One region of the Citrobacter amalonaticus genome, then DNA from elsewhere that is predicted to be linked to it. Evidence: predicted binding sites of a transcription regulator. Region 1 holds the regulator's gene; the other holds the start of a gene.
The links. The regulator LexA, encoded in region 1, represses DNA repair genes until DNA is damaged. The targets are predictions, from matches to a motif close to TNCTGTATGTACATACAGNA.
Positions count from the first base shown of each region.

Region 2: a site for LexA is predicted at 1,559-1,578, ahead of metR (HTH-type transcriptional regulator MetR). Genes of this name have one in related genera too.

Region 1 covers NZ_CP014015.2:1,461,475-1,464,896, forward strand. The annotation lists gene dinF (MATE family efflux transporter DinF) at 1-882, opposite strand, end outside; gene lexA (transcriptional repressor LexA) at 968-1,576, opposite strand; gene AL479_RS07040 (diacylglycerol kinase) at 1,699-2,067, opposite strand; gene plsB (glycerol-3-phosphate 1-O-acyltransferase PlsB) at 2,238-3,422, shown strand, end outside.
Region 2 covers NZ_CP014015.2:1,751,428-1,754,849, reverse strand. The annotation lists gene bioP (biotin transporter) at 1-686, shown strand, start outside; gene metR (HTH-type transcriptional regulator MetR) at 574-1,527, opposite strand; gene metE (5-methyltetrahydropteroyltriglutamate--homocysteine S-methyltransferase) at 1,645-3,422, shown strand, end outside.

The DNA.
Region 1 (3,422 bases):
ATGCGCCTCCACGGCGTAGGCAAAACCATCCAGCGCATAGGCCGTAAACGTCAGCAACGTCATCAACACGGCGTTCACGGCGATGATATCGCTACCCAGTCTGGCCCCCAGCACGGTGATGGCGCCAAAACAGAGTTGCAGCAGCAGCGAACGCAGCATGATGTCGCGATTGAGCGCCAGAAGGCGACGAAAGTTTCCACGCCAGGCCAGCCTGAGCATGGCGAGAGAGACACCACGCAGGTGCAAGACCTTACGCACCATCAACAAACCGATCAGCAACGTCGCATATTCCGCAATCACCGTCGCCAGCGCGGCCCCCTGCACGTTCATATGCAGCCCCATGACCAGCCAGAGGTCGAGCACAATGTTCAGGATATTGCCGACAATCAGCAGGATCACCGGCGCACGCGCGTATTGCACGCCCAGTAACCAGCCGAGCAGAACCAGATTCGCCAGCGACGCCGGCGCGCTCAGCCAGCGAATGGCCAGGAATCGCCTTGCCTGTTCCAGCACCGCTTCGCTGCCGCCGACAATGTGTAGCGCCAGGTCGATAATCGGCGTGCGAAAAATCGCAATCAATGCCCCTGCGCCTAACGCCAGGATCAGCGGTTGCACCAGAGCCCGCGCCAGCGCCTGAGGATTCTTCGCGCCGAACGCCTGCGCCGTCAGCCCGGTGGTACTCATACGTAAGAAGAGCAGTAGCATGAACAGAAAGCTGGTTGCAGTTGCGCCCACCGCCACGCCGCCGAGATACACGGGACTGTCCAGGTGACCAATGACCGCCGTATCCACCAGTCCCAGCAGCGGAACGGTGATATTGGAGAAAATCATCGGTAAGGCGAGACGCCAGAGCGCTTTGTCAGCAGAAGCAAAAAACGGCATGGGGACGAGCCTGAGAAGAGGTCATAACGAGAGTGGTGAGAGCGCCGGATAGCGGCGTAAACACCTTATCCGGCCTACAGGAATACTACAGCCATTCACCGTTACGGATGACGCCAACGGCCAATCCTTCGATGGTGAAATTCTGTTCGCGAAGGTCAACCAGGATAGGTTTAAATTCGCTGTTTTCGGGCAGTAACTCAACTTTATTGCCCTGTTTTTTCAGGCGCTTGACCGTCACTTCATCGTCGATACGCGCTACAACCACCTGGCCGTTACGCACGTCCTGGGTTTTATGTACCGCCAGCAGATCGCCATCCATAATGCCGATGTCTTTCATCGACATTCCGCTGACGCGCAACAGGAAATCGGCGTTCGGCTTAAACAAAGACGGATCCACCTGATAATGGCCTTCGATGTGCTGCTGCGCCAGCAGCGGTTCGCCCGCCGCAACGCGACCGATGAGCGGTAACCCTTCCTCTTCTTCTTGCAGCAGTCGAATGCCGCGAGAAGCGCCGGAGACGATTTCAATCGCCCCTTTACGTGCCAGCGCTTTCAGGTGTTCTTCAGCCGCGTTTGGGGAACGGAACCCCAAACGCTGTGCGATCTCCGCACGCGTCGGTGGCATACCTGTCTGGCTGATGTGATCCCGAATGAGATCAAACACCTCTTGTTGCCTGGCCGTTAACGCTTTCATTCCGCCCCCTGGGTGTATATACAGTTATGCTGTGAGTATATACAGCTAAAGGTGATTTTGGAACCACAAACTGCACATTCGACAGCAGATTTAGCCTGTTATGGAATCAGGGTCGAAAAACGTTAGCGAAAATGTGGCCACAACAGGAGTCCCCAGGTGATCAACGCCACAATGATAGAAAGCAGCACCGCCGCCGACCCCATATCTTTTGCGCGTCCGGAAAGTTCGTGATAATCAGAGCCGATACGGTCCACTACCGCCTCGATGGCGCTGTTCAGGATTTCAACAATCATGACCAGCATAACGGAGCCGATCAGCAGAACGCGCGTAATGGCATCCACGTCCAGCCAGCAGGCGATAGCCACGGCCAGCAACGCCGCCACGCTTTCCTGACGGAACGCGGCCTCGTTAATCCACGCGGCGCGAAAACCTTTCCAGGAATAGCCTGCAGCTTTGATAATTCGGGTGAATCCAGTGGTATTATTAGCCATTAAAAGAACCTTTTTGCATTATTGGCGTCAATGACATTGTCTTGTTAACTCATGTAATTCGAGTCAGGGCAACGCGGCGCGAAGTATGACGGGATAGACCAGAAATTCACATGACTTTCTGATATCCTTGCAACGCAATTGCATTATTAACCAGAGGCTTTACATCGTTTATGTCCGGCTGGCCACGAATTTACTACAAAATCCTGAATTTACCATTAAGCGTACTGGTAAAAAGCAAGTCTATTCCGGCGGATCCTGCCCCGGAATTGGGACTCGATACCTCTCGTCCAATTATGTACGTTTTACCGTACAACTCCAAAGCGGACTTGCTGACGCTGCGCGCACAATGTCTGGCGCACGATCTCCCCGACCCGTTAGAACCGCTGGAGATCGATGGCACACAGTTGCCGCGCTATGTGTTCATTCACGGCGGACCGCGTGTCTTCACCTATTACACGCCGAAAGAGGAGTCCATCAAGCTGTTCCATAACTACCTCGACCTGCATCGCAGCAATCCGGATCTGGATGTGCAAATGGTGCCGGTGTCGGTGATGTTTGGACGCTCTCCGGGTCGTGAAAAGGGCGAGGTTAACCCGCCGCTGCGCATGCTTAACGGCATTCAGAAATTCTTTGCCGTCTCCTGGCTGGGCCGCGACAGCTTTGTTCGCTTCTCGCCTTCCGTCTCTCTGCGCCGAATGGCCGATGAGCACGGCACGGATAAAACCATTGCGCAGAAACTGGCTCGCGTGGCGCGTATGCACTTCGCCCGTCAGCGCCTGGCCGCTGTGGGGCCGCGTTTACCTGCGCGTCAGGATCTCTTCAACAAGCTGCTGGCCTCCAAAGCGATTGCCCGCGCGGTAGAAGACGAAGCGCGCAGCAAGAAAATCTCCCATGAAAAGGCGCAGCAAAACGCCATTGCGCTGATGGAAGAGATCGCCGCCAACTTCTCTTACGAGATGATTCGCCTGACCGACCGTATTCTGGGCTTCACCTGGAACCGGCTGTATCAGGGGATTAACGTTCACAACGCAGAACGCGTTCGCCAACTTGCGCACGACGGGCACGAAATTGTTTATGTTCCCTGCCACCGCAGCCACATGGACTATCTGTTGCTCTCCTACGTGCTCTATCACCAAGGGCTGGTGCCGCCGCACATCGCTGCGGGTATCAACCTGAACTTCTGGCCGGCAGGCCCGATCTTCCGCCGCCTGGGCGCGTTCTTTATTCGTCGTACCTTTAAGGGCAATAAGCTCTATTCCACCGTTTTCCGTGAGTATCTGGGCGAGCTGTTCAGCCGCGGCTACTCGGTTGAATACTTTGTCGAAGGCGGTCGTTCCCGTACCGGCCGTTTACTG
Region 2 (3,422 bases), 290 kb from region 1:
ATATGCTGAGTTTCCACGCTTATCTCTACCTGACCGTCTCTGAACTGCTGCTGTTTACCGTGTTGACGCCGCTCTATATCACGCTGATTTACGATCTGATGAGTAAACGGCGGCTGCGCTGGGGCTATGCGTTCAGCGCGCTGCTGGCGGTGATTGGCGCAGGGATTATTCGTTATGACCAGGTGACCGATCATTTCTGGACCGGTCTGCTGCTGGTACAGCTCTCCAACATCAGTTTTGCCATCGGCATGGTGGGCTATAAACGCCTGATGGAGACGCGCCCGATGCCGCAGCATAACGCGTTTGCATGGTTTTACATCGGCGCGTTTCTGGTCGCGGTAGTCGCCTGGTTCATGCTGGGCAATGCGCAGAAAATGCCGGAAACCACGCTCCAGTGGGGGATTCTGGTGTTCCTGGGCGTGGCCGCTTCAGGGATCGGCTACTTTATGTGGAACTACGGTGCGACACAGGTCGATGCGGGCACGCTCGGCATTATGAACAATATGCATGTGCCCGCCGGGCTGCTGGTTAACCTGGCGATCTGGCACCAACAGCCTCACTGGCCTAGTTTTATTACAGGCGCGATGGTGATACTGGCTTCACTGTGGGTGCATCGCCGCTGGGTCGCTCCGCGCTCCGAACAAACGGCAGATGATCGCAGGCGTGATTGCGCGCCGATCGAATAAACGCCTCAGTCACCGGCTGGCGCTGCTCGCCGTCACGCACGGCGGCGTACAGGCGGCTCCATAAGCCTTCTCCCAGGGTTCTGGTCACGACCAGACCCTGACGTTCAAAACTCTCCACGACCCAGTGCGGCAGGGCGGCAATGCCCATGTTCGCCGCCACCATCTGAATCAACAGCAGAGTATTATCCACGCTTTTCAGTGACGGGCTGACCCCTGCGGGCTGAAGAAAATGACGCCAGACGTCCAGCCGACTGCGCTGTACCGGATAGATCAGCAGCGTTTCGCTGGCTAAATCTTCCGGCGTGATCTGCGTTTTGCTGGTCAGCGGATGCTCGGGGGCCAGCACCAGGCGGACTTCAAAATCAAACATCGGCGAATAGTGCAGCCCGCTGCGCGGCAGAATGTCAGAGGTCATCACCAGATCCAGCTCGTCCTGCTGGAGTGCCGGTTGAGGGTCAAACGTCACGCCGGATTTAAAATCCATCTCCACCTGTGGCCATTTGGCGCGGAAGTTTTCCAGCGCCGGGGTCAGCCACTGAATACAGCTATGACACTCAATGGCGATACGCAGACGGGTCTGCTGCGGTTCGTTGCAGGCCTGTAACGCGCGGTTAATTTGCGGCAGTACCTGGCTGGCCAGTTGCAACAGGATCTCACCCTGTGGGGTGAAACGCAGCGGCTGGCTTTTACGTATGAATAGCCGAAAGCCAAGGCGCTGTTCCAGATCGCTGAACTGGTGAGACAGGGCGGATTGGGTCTGATGCAGCGTCGCCGCGGCGGCTGCCAGTGACCCGGTATTCCGCAACGCCTGGAGCGTTTTCAGGTGTTTAATCTCGATCATGAAAGTCCTTCACTTCGGCATGAACAAATTGCGCTTGAGGAATATACAGTACTTGCGAATTATAGCAGTGTAAACATCTGGACGGCTAAAACCTGCAAATTTTCTAAGAGGCATACAATGACAATACTGAATCACACCCTCGGTTTTCCTCGTGTTGGCCTGCGTCGCGAGCTGAAAAAAGCGCAAGAGAGCTACTGGGCGGGCAATGCGACCCGTGAAGAACTGCTGGCGGTGGGCCGCGAACTGCGTGCGCGCCACTGGGATCAACAAAAGCAAGCGGGTATCGATCTTCTGCCGGTCGGCGACTTCGCCTGGTACGACCATGTTCTGACCACCAGCCTGTTGCTCGGTAACGTCCCGGCTCGTCATCAGAACAAAGACGGCTCCGTCGATATCGACACTCTGTTCCGCATTGGTCGCGGTCGTGCGCCGACCGGCGAACCGGCGGCAGCGGCAGAAATGACCAAATGGTTTAACACCAACTATCACTACATGGTGCCGGAGTTCGTTAAAGGTCAGCAGTTCAAACTGACCTGGACACAACTGCTGGATGAAGTGGACGAAGCGCTGGCGCTGGGTCACAAGGTGAAACCTGTGCTGCTCGGCCCGGTGACTTATCTGTGGCTGGGCAAAGTGAAGGGCGAGTCGTTCGATCGTCTGAGCCTGCTGAAAGACATTCTGCCGGTTTATCAGCAGGTGCTGGCGGAACTGGCAAAACGCGGCATCGAGTGGGTGCAGATCGACGAACCTGCGCTGGTGCTGGAACTGCCGCAGGCGTGGCTGAATGCCTTCAGACCGGCCTACGATGCGCTTTCCGGGCAGGTGAAACTGCTGCTGACCACCTACTTTGAAGGGGTGACGCCTAACCTTGATACCATTGCCGCGCTGCCGGTACAGGGACTGCACGTTGACCTGGTCCACGGTAAAGATGACGTGGCAGCGCTGCACAAACGCCTGCCGACTGACTGGCTGCTGTCTGCAGGGCTGGTCAATGGACGTAACGTCTGGCGTGCCGATCTGACAGAAAAATATGCCCAAATTAAAGATATCGTAGGCCTTCGCGATCTGTGGGTGGCCTCGTCCTGCTCACTGCTGCACAGCCCGATCGACCTGAGCGTTGAAACGCGTCTGGATGCGGAAGTGAAGAGCTGGTTTGCCTTCGCCCTGCAAAAGTGTGGTGAACTGACGCTGCTGCGCGATGCGCTGAACAGCGGCGATACCGCCGCCATCGCCGAATGGAGCGCCCCGATTCAGGCGCGTCGCCACTCAACCCGCGTGCACAATGCGGCAGTGGAAAAACGTCTGGCGGCCATCACCTCACAGGACAGCCAGCGGGCGAACCCGTACGAGGTGCGTGCTGAAGCTCAGCGTGCGCGCTTCAACCTGCCAGCGTGGCCAACGACCACTATCGGTTCTTTCCCGCAGACCACTGAAATCCGCGGCCTGCGTCTGGACTTCAAAAAAGGTCAGCTTGATGCCAACAACTACCGCACCGGCATTGCGGAGCATATTAAGCAGGCGATTGTAGAGCAGGAGCGTCTGGGCCTGGACGTGCTGGTCCACGGCGAAGCCGAGCGTAACGACATGGTGGAATATTTTGGCGAGCACCTCGACGGTTTCGTTTTCACCCAGAACGGCTGGGTGCAGAGCTACGGCTCTCGCTGTGTGAAACCGCCGGTGGTGATCGGCGACGTCAGCCGTCCGGAAGCGATCACCGTGGAATGGGCGAAGTATGCGCAGTCGCTGACTGACAAACCGGTAAAAGGCATGCTGACCGGCCCGGTGACCATTCTCTGCTGGTCCTTCCCGCGTGAAGACGTTACCCGCGAAACCATCGCCAAACAGATCGCGCTGGCACTGCGTGATGAGGTGGCAGATCTGGAGGCGGCAGGCAT